3 regions of the Mesorhizobium sp. M0664 genome follow, and region 3 is predicted to be linked to each of the others. Evidence: predicted binding sites of a transcription regulator. Region 3 holds the regulator's gene; each other region holds the start of a gene.
The links. Region 3 encodes PhoB, which activates phosphate uptake and scavenging genes when phosphate is short. Its sites were predicted from a motif close to TGTCATNNANCTGTCAT; they were not measured.
Positions count from the first base shown of each region.

Region 1: the regulator PhoB is predicted to act here: its motif matches at 2,913-2,929, upstream of olsB (l-ornithine N(alpha)-acyltransferase).
Region 2: the regulator PhoB is predicted to act here: its motif matches at 3,717-3,733, upstream of phnC (phosphonate ABC transporter ATP-binding protein).

Region 1 is NZ_JAMYPW010000029.1:18,770-24,667, reverse strand. It holds gene acuI (acrylyl-CoA reductase (NADPH)) at 1-466, shown strand, start outside; gene NKI39_RS22485 (PAS domain-containing hybrid sensor histidine kinase/response regulator) at 555-2,843, shown strand; gene olsB (l-ornithine N(alpha)-acyltransferase) at 2,993-3,868, shown strand; gene grpE (nucleotide exchange factor GrpE) at 3,981-4,616, opposite strand; gene NKI39_RS22470 (hypothetical protein) at 4,853-5,056, shown strand; gene NKI39_RS22465 (fatty acid desaturase) at 5,183-5,898, shown strand, end outside.
Region 2 is NZ_JAMYPW010000027.1:31,621-37,518, forward strand. It holds gene phnE (phosphonate ABC transporter, permease protein PhnE) at 1-697, opposite strand, end outside; gene phnE (phosphonate ABC transporter, permease protein PhnE) at 765-1,721, opposite strand; gene phnD (phosphonate ABC transporter substrate-binding protein) at 1,788-2,696, opposite strand; gene phnC (phosphonate ABC transporter ATP-binding protein) at 2,787-3,635, opposite strand; gene NKI39_RS21920 (DapH/DapD/GlmU-related protein) at 3,871-4,488, opposite strand; gene phnL (phosphonate C-P lyase system protein PhnL) at 4,485-5,192, opposite strand; gene phnK (phosphonate C-P lyase system protein PhnK) at 5,404-5,898, opposite strand, start outside.
Region 3 is NZ_JAMYPW010000004.1:180,210-186,107, reverse strand. It holds gene xylF (D-xylose ABC transporter substrate-binding protein) at 1-603, opposite strand, end outside; gene NKI39_RS08685 (ROK family protein) at 889-2,133, shown strand; gene phoB (phosphate regulon transcriptional regulator PhoB) at 2,143-2,832, opposite strand; gene phoU (phosphate signaling complex protein PhoU) at 2,849-3,556, opposite strand; gene pstB (phosphate ABC transporter ATP-binding protein PstB) at 3,589-4,392, opposite strand; gene pstA (phosphate ABC transporter permease PstA) at 4,389-5,240, opposite strand; gene pstC (phosphate ABC transporter permease subunit PstC) at 5,244-5,898, opposite strand, start outside.

The DNA.
Region 1 (5,898 bases), on a different contig from region 3:
CGGCTATCACGTCATCGCCTCGACCGGCCGTGCTGCCGAAAGCCCCTATCTGATCGACCTCGGCGCCGCGGAAGTGATTTCACGCGACGAGCTTGCCCAGCCCGCAAAACCACTCGCCAAGGAACGCTGGGCCGGCGGCGTCGATGCGGTCGGCAGCCACACGCTGGCCAACGTTCTATCGATGACCTCCTATGGCGGCGCCGTTGCCGCTTGCGGCCTCGCCGGCGGCATGGACCTGCCGGCAAGCGTCGCCCCCTTCATCCTGCGCGGCGTCTCGCTGCTCGGCATCGATTCGGTGATGGCGCCGAAGGCGGTCCGCCTCGAGGCCTGGCGCCGTATCGGCGCCGATCTCGACCACGCAAAGCTTGCCAGCCTTTCGACGAGCATCGGCTTCGACGGCATCATCGGCGCCGCGCATGACATCGTCGAGGGTAAGATCCGCGGCCGCGTGGTGGTGGATATGTGAGCCCCCAAGGGAAAAAAAAGAGCGCGACCGGTAAAATTCGAGCGATCAACCACAACCTTCGATAAGCTCTGTCTGACAGGATTTCCGTATGATTGCGGAACCCGGCATCAGAGAGGCGGAACCAGCCGAACGGGCCGACGGGACGGCCCCCGCGGCGCCAGGACGGCAGCTTGTCGCCGCGCCACCGCTGGCGCCGGAACTGCCGGCCTCCAACCGCGAAGGCCTGCCCTTCCTGACGCTCGTCGCCATTGTCGTGCTGGCAGGCTTTTCGCATCTGACCGGGGCGCCGATCTTCATCACTATCGGCCTTTTGGCGACAGCCATCGCCGGGCTCGCCATGCATCTGCGCAACAGGCGCACCGAGCGCCGCGCGGTGGCCCTGCTCGATGCCACGACCGCCCGCAGCCGCGCCGAAATCGAGACGCTGGCCGACCGCATGTGGGAGATGCAGGAGAGCGAGGAGCGCTTTCGCGGGCTGATCGATGCACTCGGCGATCTCGTCGTCCATCGTGACCGCGACGGCCACATTGTCTACGCCAACAAGGTTTTCGCCGACCTTGTCGAAACCGACCAGCGCGAGCTTGCCGGCAAGTCCCTGGCCGAACTAGGCATCGATGTCGGCATCGTCCCCGACGCCGCGTTTTCCGACCATGAATGCCTGAGTTCCACCGACGTCGCCATTCGCACGCCGGACGGCCCACGCTGGTTCTCTTGGATCGAGCTGTCGGTGCGCGACAAGGACAGCGGCGCCGTTTCGCATCGCGCCATCGCCCGCGACATCACCGCTCGCAAGCGCGCCGAATCCTCGCTGATCACCGCCCGCGAGCGGGCCGAATATGCGAGCCAGGCCAAATCGCGCTTCCTCGCCACCGTCAGCCACGAGATCCGCACGCCGATGAACGGCATCATGGGCATGGCCCGGCTTCTCGCCGACACCAGCCTTTCGCCCGAGCAGCGGACCTATGTCGGCGCCATCTCGACCTCGGCCAGCGCGCTGCTGGCGCTGATCGAGGACCTGCTCGACTACTCCAAGATCGAGGCCGGCCGCTTCGATCCCGAACCGCAGCCGATGTCGGTGCGCGAGATCGCCGACAATGTCATCGAGCTTTTGGCGGCGCGGGCTTTTGCCAAGGATATCGGCCTCGGCTGTCATGTCGAACCCGACGTGCCGCAGCTGATCACCGCCGACCCCGGCAGGGTCAGGCAGGTGCTGCTCAATCTCATCGGCAACGCCGTCAAGTTCACCGACAGCGGCGGCGTCCTGGCAAGCATCGCCCGCGTCCGCACCGAAACCACCGACCGCATCCGCTTCACCATCACCGACACCGGCCCCGGTCTGCGCGAGCAGGACATGGAGCGCATATTCGAGGACTTCGAACAGGCTGACGGCACCTCGACCCGTGCGCATGGCGGTGCCGGCCTCGGTCTCGCCATTTCCAAGCGCCTGGTGACCGCCATGGGCGGCACTATCTCTGTGTCGAGCCGGCTTGGCCAGGGGTCCGAATTCGTCTTCGAGATTCCCGCTATTTCCGCCGTCGAGGCGCCGCAGATCCGCCAGGACGCGCTGTCGGGCCGGCATGCGGTGATCGTGTCGAAGAACCTGGTCGAGGCCGAAGCCCTCGCCCGCACCATTCGCGGCAATGGCGGCACGGTCGATCTGGCCACCGCCGCCGCCCAGGCCACCCCTTTCGCCGAGAGCTGCGACGTGCTGCTGATCGATGCTGCCATGGAGCAAAGCGACGGCAGGCTGCTCAGGCGCCTGCGCCAGAGCGGATTTGCCGATTGCGAGGCAGTGACGCTGATCGCACCGACCGACCGTGGCATGCTTGGCGAGTTCCGTGCCAATGGTTACGCCACCTTCCTTGCGAGGCCGGTGCGCGGCGAGACATTGCTGCGCGTGCTTTTGACCAGCCACGCGCCGGTCGTCGCCGAGCCGCAACTGCAAAGGCGCGGCGCGCAGGCGGGGCAAGCCATTGGCGCCCGCCAGCAGGGCCTGTCGGTGCTGATCGCCGAGGACAACGACATCAACGCCATGCTGGCCCGCGCTACGCTGCTGAAGGCCGGGCATCGCGTGAAAGTGGTCGGCAACGGCAAGGCCGCCGTCGAGGCGGTCATCAGCACCGGCCACAAGCACCGTTACGACGTGGTGCTGATGGACTTGCATATGCCTGTCATGGACGGCCTGGACGCCATCGCCGCCATCCGCCGCCATGAGGAGGAGACCGCGGTGCCGCCGGTGCCGATCATGGTGCTGTCGGCCGACAGCCAGGAAAAGACCCGCCACGCCGTGCTCGCTCACGGTGCCAGCGGCTTCGTCACCAAGCCGCTCGACCCCGATGCCCTGGTTCATGCGGTCGAAGGGCAAGCGGCCGCCTGAGGCACAACATCGACGGTTGATAGATTGCCCAGCCGACGAAGTATTGCCCGCAGAGCCGTATCACGGTACTGTCACAATCCTGTTGCACCTACACCGTATCCCCGTGCCAAGAGGGATGGCTCGAAGGAGAATCACTCGTGCATACAGTCATGCCGGAATGTGATGCTCGGCCGAACGCCAGCGGGCCTTTGCTCGTCGGCCGGAACGCCGATGCCGTCATAAAAGGCGCATCGCTCGGCCGCATCGGCAATCTCGAAGTGCGGCTCGCCCGCAACGAGGCCGAGATCGCTGCCGCGCAGGAAGTGCGCTACCGGGTGTTCTACGACGAGCTTGGTGCCAGGAAGGACCTGTTCCAGATGCAGGACCGCCGCGATGCCGATCGCTTCGATCCCCTCTGCGATCATCTCCTGGTCTTCGATACTTCGCTTTCCGGCCCCGAGCATCGCCGCATCGTCGGCACCTACCGCCTGCTGCGGCAGGAGATTGCCGCGGCCGCCGGCGGCTTCTATTCCGAAGGCGAATTCGAACTGACCAAGCTGATCGCGCGGCATCCTGGCCAGCGCTTCCTCGAGCTCGGCCGCTCCTGTGTTCTGCCCGAATACCGCTCGAAGCGCACCATCGAGGCGCTGTGGCAAGGCATCTGGGCCTATATCAACCATTACGGCATTGGCGTGATGACCGGCTGCGCGTCGTTCCACGGCACCGTGCCGGCGGCACATGCAGAGGCGCTGACCTACCTTGCCCACCACTGCCGGACGAATTCATCATGGGACGTGCGTGCCGTCGCCGGGCGCTATTGTTCGATGGATCTGATGCCGATCGAGGCCGTCAATACCAAGGCGGCGATCGCCGCGATGCCGCCGCTGGTCAAGGGCTATCTGCGCGTCGGCGCGCGCATCGGCGACGGTTGCGTCATCGACCGTGAATTCTCGACGGTCGACGTGTTCGTGGTGATGCCGGTCAAGGAGATCGGTGCCCGCTACGTCAATTATTATGGCGGAGAAGCGCAGCGGTTTGCGGCCTGAATAGGGGAGTAGGCGGAGAGAAGGCAAGGGCGCGAGTAGGCAATTGCTCTACTTTGCCCGACGTAGCGCTATTCCCTACTCCCGTACTGCCCTGTTCCCCTACTCCCCTAACTTACGCATCCTTCTCAGCCTGCTCGTTGACCGGCCCCGGCTCCACCGGCGCTTCGCTCGCCACATGCTTGGGGCCGCCCTTGGCGACGCCGACCATGGCCGGCCGCAGAACACGCTCGCCGATCGAATAGCCGGGCTGCACGACCTGCACGACTGTGTTGGCCGGTACGTCGGGATTGGGCACCTCGAACATCGCCTGGTGGAAATTCGGATCGAATTTCTCGCCCTCGGGCTCAAGCTTCTTCACGCCGTGGCGTTCCAGCGCCGACAGCATGGCGCGCTCGGTGATCTCGACGCCGTCGATCAGCGTCTTGAAGCCGGCATCGCCCGACGCCTTGGCCTCCTCGGGGATGGCATCCAGCGCACGGCGCAGATTGTCCGACACCGAAAGCATGTCGCGGGCAAAATTGGCAACCGCATAGGCGCGCGCATCGTGGACGTCCCGCGCGGTACGGCGGCGCAAATTCTCCATGTCGGCCGCGACGCGCAGCGCGCGATCCTTCAGCTCTTCGTTTTCCTTCAGAAGCCGCACAAGCGCCTCATAGTCGCCGTCGACGCCACCTTCCCTTGGCTCCGCGGCAGCCTCGGTCTTCTCGGCTTCATCGGGCGCGCGTTCGTCTTTTGCCTGGTCGCTCATCGCCGTTTCCCGTCATTTTCGAATGGTGTGGATTTGCGCCCGATATCGAGGTTTAGCGGCCAAAAATCAAGGGGCAAGCGATACTGCAGCCGCTGTCGCTGCTTGATGGCGGACGGCGCAGACCTTTCGATTTTAATTCAAACTTTACCGTACCCGACGGCTTTGCTTGCCGGGACACTACAATGCGGGAACCATTCCTCCCTTGGAAGAGTTTCGAAGCCGACACAGGATTTTGGATGATGCCCCGCAGGAATGGCGAAAAACGCGACGGGCTCGCCGCCGATATCCGGCGCCAGCTCGGCACCGAGGCGACCAAGCGCTTTCTGCGCACCTTACCGGCCTTCCGCACGGAGTCCGATATTCCCGACCGTCTGAAGGAATTGCTCGACCGCCTGGACGGCGTCGAAGCCAAGGTGGTCGCAGGCGGGCGCCGTCGGTAGACACCGTCGCCAGCAACGCGACCTGCGATTGCGGCCGCAATTCCTCGCCATCGCGCGACATTTACCCGCAGTAACTTTGCGTGATCTCCGCCTTGCGGCAGCGCGCCGCTCCGCCTATGTTTCATGATGAACATGATTTCCCCCGAAGCTGTGGCAAACAGCAAGCGCGCCTGGTTGAAGATCCTGTCGCGCTATAAAAAGCCCGACAGGCGTCGCAGCGCCGTCGAACTCGCCATCACCCTCATCCCCTTCGCCACGCTGTGGGCACTGTCCTCGGCCGCTTATGCCTATGGCCATTGGTGGGGTCTGGTCCTGATCCTTCCGGCAGCCGGCTTTCTGGTGCGTATCTTCATGATCCAGCACGATTGCGGCCACGGCTCCTTCTTTGCCAACCGCTATGCCGACGACTGGATCGGCCGCGTGCTTGGCGTGTTGACGCTGACGCCCTACGATTGCTGGCGCCGCGCCCACGCAACCCATCACGCCAGCGCCGGCAATCTCGACGAGCGCGGCACCGGCGACATCAAGACACTGACGGTCGCTGAATATCGGCAACTGTCATGGCGGGGCCGGCTCGCCTATCGCCTCTATCGCCATCCGCTGGTGATGTTTGGCCTTGGCCCGATATGGATCTTCATTTTCGAGCAGAGACTGCCCTTGGGCATGATGCGGGGCGGTTTCACCCCCTGGGTGTCGTCGATGTCGACCAATCTCGCCATCGCGGTCATCGCCGCGCTGCTCATCTGGTTCGTTGGCCCCGGCGCGTTCCTGGTCGTGCATTTGCCGATCGTCATCCTCGCCGGATCGGCCGGCATCTGGCTGTTTTATGTCCAGCATCAGTT
Region 2 (5,898 bases), on a different contig from region 3:
TGTCGGCGGCCAGCGCAATGTTTGATGTGCCCGGCTTGAGCTGGGGTCCGGACATCAGCAACGAGACCACCTCGCCGGGCGACTTGCCGAAGAAGGGCGAGCGTGTGTCGAAGACGAAATTCGCCCAGCCGAGGAAGCGTTTGCGGACCTTGACGCGATCGACGGTTATGCGGACCTCGCCGGCAAAGCCCATCCTGGCGACGATCTCATCGTCATGCGCGGTGATCCACTCCGGCACCGGGCCGGATATTACCGGTTTGCCGCTGGTCAACGACATCGGCACCGCCTGGCCATTGGCGACAAGCGTCGCTTCGGCCTTGTCGAAGGTGACCGATTTGGCCCGGCCGTCGATCAGGACGGTGTAGGAGCCGTTGGCGTTGGTGATGACCCAATCGGGATGCGGGTCTTCGCCGAGCGCCGAAAAACGCGGATATCTGGGTGTGATCTGAGGCTGGTCGAGACGGAATTCCGGCTGCAGATCGTAGCTGATCCATTGCGTCAGGAAGAGCGGCAGGCGCTCCCAGTGCGATTCCCTCAGCACTTGCGGCAGGCTGAAGAACCACAAGGCGTAGAGGAGATAGAGCAGGATGCCGGTGAACAGGACCAGCGGGCCGAAGCGTTTGTACAAGGGCCGCCGGAACACTTGGGGGAAGCGCTCCTCGATCGACCGCATCTCATCGGCGGTCATTGCGGCCATGGGCAGTCTTCTTGTTGATTTGCCATGATCTTTTCCAAAAACGGGAATCCACTTTTTGGGATCATGGTCAGGCACCCATCATGAATGCCTGCTCGCCGACGAGCTTGCGGCGTAGCCAGGCGGAAAACTGGTCGACGAGGAAGATCGTCGTGAACAGCAGCAGCACCAATGCCAGCGTCTTGGCGCCGAAGCCGCGCGAGATGGAGAGCTTCAGTTCCTCGCCGATGCCGCCACCGCCGACCGCGCCGATAATGGTCGAGATACGCACATTGATCTCGATCCTGAGCAGCGTGTAGGACATGAAATTGGGCAGCACTTGCGGCAGGCCGGCAAAGCGCACGCGCTCGAACCAGTTGGCGCCGACCGCGCGCAGGCCTTCTTCGGCGCGCATGTCGATGTTTTCGTTGATCTCGTAGAAGAGCTTGCCGAGAGCGCCGATGGAATGCAGGCCGATGGCGATGATGGCTGCGACCGGGCCGGTCGAGAGGATGGCTGCGAACAGGCCGGCAATGACGATCTCGGGGAAGGCGCGAAGCAGTTCCATGAAGCGCTTGACGACGAGCCTGAGCACCGGACTGGGCGTCAAGTTGCGCGCGGCGATGAAGGAAAAGGGCACCGCAAAGACAAAGCCGATGAAAGTGGAAACCAGCGCCACGTTAAGCGTGGTGAGCATCAGCTCGAAATATTCGGGTAGATAAAAACCGCCCCAGAGATAGACGCGGCCAAGCGGGAAGTTGAACTCTTGGCTGCCCTTGTCGTGCGGCGATGCGATGTCGAACAGCGCCCGCCAGACGTCGTTCCAGTCCTTGGGAACAAGCCAACTAAGGAAATCCAGTATGTGCGGCAGCCGATCGAAGAAATGTCCGGCATTGGCCTCGTCGGCGAACCACATGGCTGTGCACATGGCGACAAGCAGTGAGCCGATGCCGAGCGCCGTGTAGAACCGGCGCAAGGACGTCTGGCGTCGCCAGGCGTCTGCTGCCTGCCGGACCGCGTCTGAACGAATTGTAGCGGCGAAGGTCATACGGGGTCACGAGCGGACACGCAAAAAGGGCGGCGCTGAAGGACGCCGCCCTTTCCGCAATTGTCGTCAGCCGCCGATCGCGGCTTTGCGGGCTTCGACGATGACGCTGTAGAAGTCCGGCTTCACCGGAACGTAGCCGGTGAAATCGCCGCCTTCGATGGCCTCGAAGCAAGGCTTGTCCTTGGCCGGCAGGCTGGTGAAGAAGTTGGCGAGCTTGGCGCTCATGTCGCCGCCGAGTGCGGTGCGCACGACCAGCGGGCCGTTCGGGATCAAGCCGGAGCGCCAGACTTCAACGAAATCGTTGGGGTCCACGGCGCCCTTGGCGACTTCCTTGTGGAAGGTGCCGGAGGTGTAGCCGTTCTTGAAGTCGCCGATGCCCGAGGAGTCGTCAACCGCAACATCGACCTTGCCGTCGCGAACCGCGAGAAGGTTGTTCTCGTGGCCGCCATTGAACTGGGTCGAGGCGAAGAAGGTTTCGTTCGAAGCGCCGGTGTCCTTCGGGATCTGGGTCAGCGGGATCAGGTAGCCGGAGGTCGAATCCGGGTCGGCATAGCCGAGCTTCTTGCCCTTGGCCGACTTGATGTCGGTGATGCCGGACGACTTCAGCGCAAGGCCGATCGAATAATAGCCGGTCGCGCTGTCGGTCTGCTGGGTGGTGAGGATCGGGGTCACGGCGTTCGGATCCTTGAGGTAGACGCTGGCATAGCCCGACGCGCCAAGCTCTGCGAAATCGAGCGTGCCGCCGAGCAGGCCCTGGATAACGCCGTCATAGTCGGCGGCCGGGAACAGCGAGACCTTCTCGAAGCCGAATTCGGACTTCAGGTGATCGGCGAGGCACTGAAAGTTGCGCAGCCGGTCCGCTTCGTTTTCACCGCCAAGGATGCCGATGCGGAATTCCTTGATATCCTGGGCGTGAGCGGCGCTTGCCGCGATGGCGAGCAATGAAACGGCGCCAAAAACCATCTTCCTGAACATTATCTCTCTCCTGTTGGTCCCGGCCTCGCGCCGGTAGCGTTAGAATTTTTTGACAGGTGCCTTTGACGCGGGCGGGCGATCAGGCCGTTCTCAATATCCCGGGAATGCGGGCTCGAGCGGTCCGGCGGATGCAGCGATTTTCTGTTTGATGGCGACACTGGTGGAGGTGATGGCCTCGGAGATTTCGCCGCCATTGCTGTCGGTGCCGTAGACCATGCGCACGGCCTCGCGGTTGAGGGCTTCGGGCGAGCCGTCGAAGACGACCTTGCCGGCGGCCATGCCGATGATGCGGTTGCAGTAGGTGCGGGCCGTATCCAGCGTATGCAGATTTGTGATGACGGTGATGCCCTCGCGCAAATTGATGTCCTGCAGCGAATCCATCACCACCTTGGCGTTGAGCGGATCGAGCGAGGCAATCGGCTCATCCGCCAGCAACACCTTCGGCTGCTGCATCATGGCGCGCGCAATCGCAACGCGCTGCTGCTGGCCGCCGGAAAGCGTGCCGGCCGGCTGCAGGGCGGTGCGGGCGATGTCGAGGCGCTCGAGGGCTGCAACCGCCTCGGCGCATTCACCGCGGGAGAACATGCCAAATAGGTTGGACAGCGTCGAGCGGTGGTTGAGCCGGCCGAGCAGCACATTGGTCAGCACATCGAGGCGCGGCACGAGATTGAACTGCTGGAAGATCATGGCGCAGTCGCGCTGCCATCGCCGGAGCGGCGAGCCGCGCAACCCGGAGACCTCGACGCCGTTGAACAGGATGGATCCCTGGCTGGGATCGATGAGGCGGTTGATCATGCGCAGAAGCGTTGATTTGCCGGCGCCTGAACGGCCGATGATGCCGACCATCTGGCCCTGCGGAATCGCGATGTGAACATTGCTGACGGCGGTGTTCTTGCCGAACCGGCGGGTGACGCCGCGGATTTCGAGCGTAGCTGACATGGTGCAGGCTCCAGTCCAATCGCAATTGAAGGTCTGTTAACCCTGGCTAGCGCAGCCGCATGAACCTGCGGTGTCGGGACGATGTCAGTTTTGTTACTGCCCACAGCCTGGAGCGGGGCGGGATCAACTCGGCGCGAGAAGCTCGAATGGTGAATGGTGATAAGAACGGCTTCCCTGAGTCTCGAAACCTGTCCGCTGCCCCCATTCACATTCACCGTTCACCATTCACGATCCCTTAGCCGCCATATTTCTCCAGAAACGCCTCCGCCGACAGCTCCCGAAAATCGTCGAGCGCGGCGCGCAGCCTTGCATGATCCCAGTCCCACCAGGCGAGCGCCTGGTAGCGTTCCGCGGTGCGGCGGTCGAAGCGTTCGCGGATCGGCTTGGCCGGTACGCCGGCGACGATGGTGTAGGGCGCGACGTCCTTCGACACCACCGCACCGGCACCGACCGCCGCGCCATCGCCGACGATGACGCCGGGCAGGATGGTCGAGCCGTGGCCGAGCCAGGTGTCGTGGCCGATGGTGACGCGTTTGGCGCGGCGCTTGGCGAAGAATTCGCTCTCGTGCTCGGCGTCGTCCCAATAATCCGAGGCGCGATAGGTGAAATGGTGCAGCGTCGGCCGCCAGGTCGGATGGTTGGTAGCGTTGATGCGCACGCTTGCGGCGATGTTGGCGAATTTGCCGATCGTTGCGCACCAGACGCCGCAGTCCTGCATCATGTAGGAATAGTCGCCGAGCGTGCTTTCGGAAACCCGGCAGCGCTCGGTGATCTCGGTCCAGCGGCCAAGCGTCGAGTTCTCGACTTGCGCCGTCTCGTGGATCACCGGCGCCTCCGACAGTTTCCTTGTCATGCGGCAATTTTTCCGGCGGCGAAGGCGGTCACGTCGATGATACGGTCGGCCACCGCCTCACGCACGTCGTGGTCGTGGAAGATGCCGAGCAAAGCGACGCCCGCCGCCTTCTTGGCGGCGATCAGGGAAATCACCACGTCGCGGTTCCTGGCGTCGAGCGAAGCGGTCGGCTCGTCGAGCAGCAGGATCGGGTGCTCGGTGATGAAGCCGCGCGCGATGTTGACGCGCTGCTGTTCACCGCCGGAGAACGTCGCCGGCGGCAGCGCCCAGAGCTTTTCCGGCAGGTTGAGCTGCGCCAGCAAGGCACGTGCCTTGCCGTGCGCGACCTCGCGCTCCTCGCCGCGCTCGACCAGCGGTTCGGCCACGACATCGAGCGCAGAGACACGCGGCACGGTGCGCAGGAACTGGCTGACATAGCCGATGGTAAGCCGGCGCACGGCAAGCACGGTGCGCGGGCTGGCCGAGGCGAGATCGATGAGCCCGCCCTCGTGCTGGACGATGATCTGGCCTTCATCGGCGGCATAATTTCCGTAGAGCATTTTCAGGATCGAGCTCTTGCCGGCGCCGGACGGGCCGCCGAGCACGGCGCATTCGCCGGCCCTGATCGCGAACGAGACACCGGCGACCACCGGCAGTTTGATGCCGTCGCGCAGATGCATGGTGAAGCTCTTCGCGACATCGGAGACAACGAGCGGGGTTGCCATCAGAGCGTTCTCCAATCGTCATTCGTCTGCGGGCCAACACCCCCCTCTGGCCTGCCGGCCATCTCCCCCTCAGGGGGGGAGATTGGCTGTCGCATTCGGTTTCGCCATTCTCCTGTGTCGCAGAACGGGCGGGACATAAAAGCTGCTGATCTCCCCCCTTGAGGGGGAGATGGCCGGCAGGCCAGAGGGGGGTACGCCGGAGCAATCATCGTCACACCTGCAGAATCGAGGAGACAAGCAACTGGGTATAAGGCGCGCGCGGATCGTCGAGGACGCGGTCGGTGAGGCCGCTTTCGACGACGCGGCCGTCCTTCATCACCATCATGCGCTGCGACAGCAGACGTGCCACTGCAAGGTCGTGGGTGACGACGATGGCCGCCAGGCCGAGATCGGTGACCAGGCCGCGCAACAGATCGAGCAGGCGCGCCTGCACCGAGACGTCGAGGCCGCCGGTTGGCTCGTCCATGAACACCAGCCGCGGCCCGGTGACGAGGTTGCGGGCGATCTGCAGGCGCTGGCGCATGCCTCCGGAAAAGGCGCGCGGCTCGTCGTCGATGCGGTCTTCGTCGATCTCGACACGCGACAACCAGTCGACCGCGGTGGCGCGGATTTTTCCATAGTGGCGGTCGCCGACCGCCATCAGCCGCTCGCCGACATTGGCGCCGGCCGACACCGTCATGCGCAGCCCGTCGGCCGGGTTCTGATG
Region 3 (5,898 bases):
CATGTTCTTCTGAGCGTTGGCCGGCAGCCAGCCGTCGGTATAGGCCTCGCCGACATTCTTGATCTTGCCGCTGTCTATTGCCGCCTTCAGCACCTCCATCGAACCGGCAAACAGGAAATCGGCATTCGGATCGGAACCCGAACCCTTGATGAAGACATAGTTGCCTTCCGGCTTCACCTTGAAGACTTCCCGGGCCTGCATGCGGCCGACTTCCTTGTTGTCGAAGGTCAGGTAAAAGACGTCCTTGTTCTCGATCAGCCGGTCGTAGCCGACAACCGGAATACCTTCGTCCAGCGCCTTTTGCACGGCCGGCCCGATGGCCGAGGCGTCCTGCGCCAGGATGATCAGTGCGTTGGCGCCCTGCGAGATCAGGCTCTCGACGTCGGTGAGCTGCTTGCCGGGGTTGGACTGTGCGTCGGCGGAAATATACTTGTCGCCTGCGGCCTCGATGGCCGCCTTCATTGCGGCCTCGTCGGTCTTCCAGCGCTCTTCCTGGAAGTTCGACCAGGAAACGCCGATGACCTTGTCTTTAGCCTGCGCCACCGACGCCAGCGCCAGCGTCATGGCGACACCCGCCAGAATGGCGGTCGTGAATTTCTTCATCATATCCTCCCTGCGCCGCGTACGGCGTGACCAATTGGCTCAAAGACCAGCTTAGAAGCTCTAATTTTTTCGAGCCTCGAAAAAATACTGGTCCGATCTCCGGCTGCTGTCAACATCGATTCTGATGGATTTTGATGACTCTGCGAGTTTTTTCGAGCGTCGGAATAAACGATGACAGCGCCACCTGCATCTGACACTATTTGCCTCATCCGACACTATTTGTCGGACATTACCGACGGCTTCCGGTTCATGAGCGGCCGCGGCAACCGGGAGGAAAGCAAAACAATGTCGGTCGGAATCCGCCATGACGATTTGCGCCGGCGCAACCGGGCGATGGTGATCTCGGCGGTGCGCCGGGCCGGCCAGCCATCGCGTACTGAGATCGCAGCTACCACCGGCCTCAGTCATTCGACCATATCGGCGATTTCTTCCGACCTGATACGGGAAGGCATCCTCGCCGAGAGCAAGCCAAGTGAGCCCGTTTCGTTGAAACGCGGTCGTCCGCAAGTCGGCCTCGCCCTCAACCCGGAAGCGGCGGCGGTGCTGACCGTGGTGTTGTCGCTGAATTTCCTTTCGGCCGCCATTATCGACTACACGGGACAGGTGGTCGCCGAGGAACAGCGCCGGCTGGACACGCTGACTATGCCGCGCGACGAGCTGATCCGTGAATGCATGGCCATCGTCCGGCGCCGGCTGCAGGATCCAGATCTTGACGTCCGCAGTGTCGCCCGCATCGCCCTGGCGATTCAGGGCATTACCGACTCCCCTGCACGCGCCATGCTGTGGTCGCCGATCACGCCGCAGACCGACATCGCCTTTGCCGACATGCTGGAGGACGAATTCGGCATCCCGGCAACGGTGGAGAACGACTGCAACATGATGGCGGTGGCTTTGCGCTGGCGCAATCCGGATCGCTATCGCGATGACTTCATCGCCATCCTGCTTTCGCATGGCATCGGCATGGGGCTGGTGCTGAAGGGCGAACTGTTCACCGGGACGCATTCCTCGGGCGGCGAATTTGGCCACATGATCCATCGTCCGGGCGGCGCGCTCTGCCGTTGCGGGCGGCGCGGCTGCATCGAGGCGTATGCCGGCAACTACGCCATCTGGCGCAACGCCAGGCAGATGAGCGAAGACAGCGAACCGGTCGCCGACGTCAGCGACGCCGACATGCGCGCACTGGCGGCCCGGGCGCGCGAGAAAGATGGGCCGGAACGCGAGGCCTACCGCAAGGCCGGCGAAGCGCTGGGTTTCGGTCTCGGCTCGCTGTTCGCGCTGATCGATCCGGCACCGGTCGCGATGGTCGGCGCCAGTGCCGCCGCCTTCGATCTGATCGAGCCGGCCTTGCGGAAGGCAATCGCCCAGACCGCCGGCGGCCAGCATTCAGGCTCGATCTCCTTCGATACAGAGCCGAACGAATTGCCTCTGATCCGCGAAGGCTGCGCGATGCGGGCGTTAAGCTTCGTCGACCAGGAGATTTTCGCGCCGGGCGCGCAAATGAGGCCCAGCGTCAGAAAGAACGTAGCCTGACCAGGCGGGTCAATCTTCCCTGATCGCATAGCCGGCGCCGCGGATGGTGCGGATGACATCCGGCATCCGGCCGTTGTTGACGGCTTTGCGCAGCCGCCCGACATGCACGTCGACGGTGCGTTCGTCGATGTAGATTGTCTCCCCCCAGACATTATCGAGTAACTGGCTGCGCGAGAAGACACGGCCCGGATGCCGCATCATGAACTCGAGCAGCCGGAATTCGGTCGGCCCGAGCCTGATTTCGCTCTTCTTGCGATAGACCCTGTGCGATTCGCGATCGAGCACGATGTCGCCGACCTTCAGCACGCTGGACAGCACTTCCGGCTTGGCGCGCCGCAGCAGCGCCTTGACCCTGGCCATGAATTCCGGTGTCGAAAACGGCTTGACCAGATAGTCGTCGGCGCCGGTCGAAAGACCGCGCACCCGGTCGCTCTCCTCGCCGCGCGCGGTCAGCATGATGATCGGCAGCCGCTCGGTTTCGGGGCGCACCCGCAACCGACGACAGAGCTCGATGCCGGAAACCGCTGGTATCATCCAGTCGAGCACCAAAAGGTCGGGCACATTCTCCTGCAAACGGATCTCGGCTTCGTCGCCGCGTGTCACCACCTCGACCTGGTAGCCTTCGGATTCGAGATTGTAGCGGAGCAGCACACCCAACGGCTCCTCGTCCTCCACCACCATTATGCGTGGTGCGATCATCGGCTGGGCACCCCCATCATGTCACCGGTGCGGACATTGTCGTTTCGTCCTGCTTCGGACGATTGACCGGCAATTGCTCGCCGGTCAGCACATAATACGCATTTTCGGCGATGTTGGTGACATGGTCGCCGATCCGCTCCAGATTCTTGGCGCAGAACAGCAGGTGCGTGCAAGCGGTGATGTTGCGCGGATCTTCCATCATGTAGGTCAACAGCTCGCGGAACACGGACGTGTATTTAACGTCGATGCGCTCGTCGGCGGCACGAAGCTTGGCCAACGCGGCCGCATCGCCTGCAGCATATTCCTCGATGACACCCTGCACCTGGATGAGAACCAGCTGCGCCATCGCGTCGATGGAATGCGACAGGTCCCGCGGCGTGGCGCTGAGGCCGACCGCACTCACGCGCTTGGCGATATTCTTGGCAAGGTCGCCGATGCGTTCGAGGTCGCCCGCCATGCGGATCGCTCCGACCACATGGCGAAGATCGTGGGCCATCGGCTGGCGTTTGGCGATCAGGGTGATGGCGCGGTCGTCCAGTTCGCGTTGACGCGCATCCATGATGGCGTCGTCGGAAACGACGCGTTGCGCCAGCACGTTGTCGGAATTCAACAGCGCCTTGGTTGCCCCGCCGACCATCGAACCGGCGAGGTCGGCCATGTCGCGGATCAGCTTGCTGATCTGCTCGAGATCCTCGTCGAAAGAAGCGACTGTGTGTTCGCCCATGGTCCTGTCCTCATATGCATGATCGGAACGGCTCAGCCGAAGCGGCCAGTGATGTAGTCCTGCGTGCGCTTCTCGCGGGGCGACGTGAATATCTTCTCGGTCCGGTCGAACTCGACCAGTTCACCCAGATACATGAACGCCGTCTGGCGCGACACGCGCGCCGCCTGCTGCATGTTGTGGGTGACGATGACGATCGTGTAGTCGGCTTGCAATTCGTCGATCAGTTCCTCGATCTTGGCAGTCGACAGCGGGTCGAGCGCCGAAGCCGGTTCGTCGAGCAGAATGACTTCCGGCTTCACCGCCACGGTGCGGGCGATACAGAGCCGCTGCTGCTGGCCGCCGGACAGGCTCAAGCCGCTGGCGTTGAGCTTGTCCTTGACCTCGCTCCACAGCGCGGCGCGCTTCAACGCCTGTTCGACGCGGCCGTCCATCTCGGACTTGCCGAGGTTCTCGTAGAGCCTGACGCCGAAGGCGATGTTCTCGTAGATCGACATCGGGAACGGCGTCGGCTTCTGGAACACCATGCCGATCTTGGTCCTGAGGAGGTTGAGATCCTGCGACCGGTCGAGAATGTTCTTGCCGTCGAGCAGCACCTGGCCCTCGGCCGTCTGTTTTGGGTAGAGCTCATAGATGCGGTTGAACACACGCAGCAGCGTCGATTTCCCGCAGCCCGAAGGGCCGATGAAGGCCGTGACGCTGCGCTCGGGCAGCGACAGGCTGATGTCCTTCAGCGCCTTGCTCTGGCCGTAGTAGAAGTTGAGGTTCTTGACCTCGATCTTCGTCTTCTCGGCGACCGTTTCGGCCATCGTCATGTCTGGGGACAACATCTGTGTCATCTGTCCTCTCTGCGTCCGGTAAGGCTGCGGGCGAGGATGCTCAAGCCCAGAACCGTCAGGGTGATTATGAGTGCGCCGGTCCACGCCAGTTGCTGCCATTCCTCGTAAGGGCTGAGAGCGAACTGGAAGATGGTCACCGGCAGGCTGGCCATCGGCGCGTTGATATTGCTGCTCCAGAACTGGTTGTTGAGCGCGGTGAAGAGCAGCGGCGCCGTCTCGCCGGAAATGCGTGCTATCGCCAGCAATATGCCGGTGACGATGCCGGACAATGCGGCGCGGTAGGCGACCGAACGGATCACCACCCAGCGTGGCGCGCCGATCGCGGCACCGGCTTCACGCAACGCGTTCGGCACCAGGTTGAGCATGTCTTCAGTGGTGCGCACGACCACCGGAATGACCAGGATGGCAAGCGCAACGGCGCCGGCAATGGCCGAGAAATGTCCCATTGGCCGCACCATCAGCTCATAGACAAACAAGCCTATGATGATCGACGGCGCCGACAACAGGATGTCGTTGATGAAGCGGACGACGGTGGTGATGCGCGAAAAGCGTCCATACTCGGCCATGTAGGTTCCCGCCAGCACGCCGATCGGCGTGCCGACGACAACGGCGATGATCGTCATCAGCAGGCTGCCCGTGATGGCATTGAGCAAGCCGCCGGCCTCGCCCGGTGGTGGCGTCATCTCGGTGAAGACCGCGAGCGAAAGCCCGGCTGTGCCCTTATAGACCAACGCGCCGAGAATGAGCGCCAGCCAGGCAAGCCCGATGCCGGCGGCGACGACGCAAAGCGCCATCATCACCGAATTCCTGGCTTTGCGGCGGCTGTGGAGCGATGAGGATGTCGACATCGGTCAGGCTCCCGTACGGGCGTCGATCCGCATCAGCATATAGCGGGCGGCGGCGAGGATCAGGAAGGTGATGACGAAGAGGATCAGGCCGAGCGAAACCAGCGAGGAGGTGTAGAGGTCGCCGTCGGCCTCGGTGAATTCATTGGCGATGGTCGCCGAGATCGTCGTGCCCGGCGCGAACAGGGAGGCACTGATGCGATGTGCGTTGCCGATGACGAAAGTCACCGCCATGGTTTCGCCGAGTGCCCGGCCGAGGCCAAGCATGACGCCGCCCATGATACCGATGCGGGTATAGGGAATGACCACGCGCCGGGTCACTTCCCAGGTCGTGCAACCGATGCCATAGGCCGATTCCTTCAGCACCGCCGGCACCGTATCGAAGACGTCCTTGGTGATCGAGGTGATGAAGGGCAGCACCATGATGGCGAGGATCAGCGCCGAGGTCAGAAGGCCGATGCCGTAAGGAGGGCCGGCGAAAAGGCTGGATAGTCCCGGCACGCCGTGGAAGATGTTGATGATGAAGGGCTGTATCGTCGTCTGCAGGAACGGCGCGAACACGAACAGGCCCCAGATGCCGTAGATGATCGAAGGAATGCCGGCCAACAGCTCGACCGCTATGCCGATAGGACGCCTGAGCGGGCGCGGGCAGAGCTCGGTG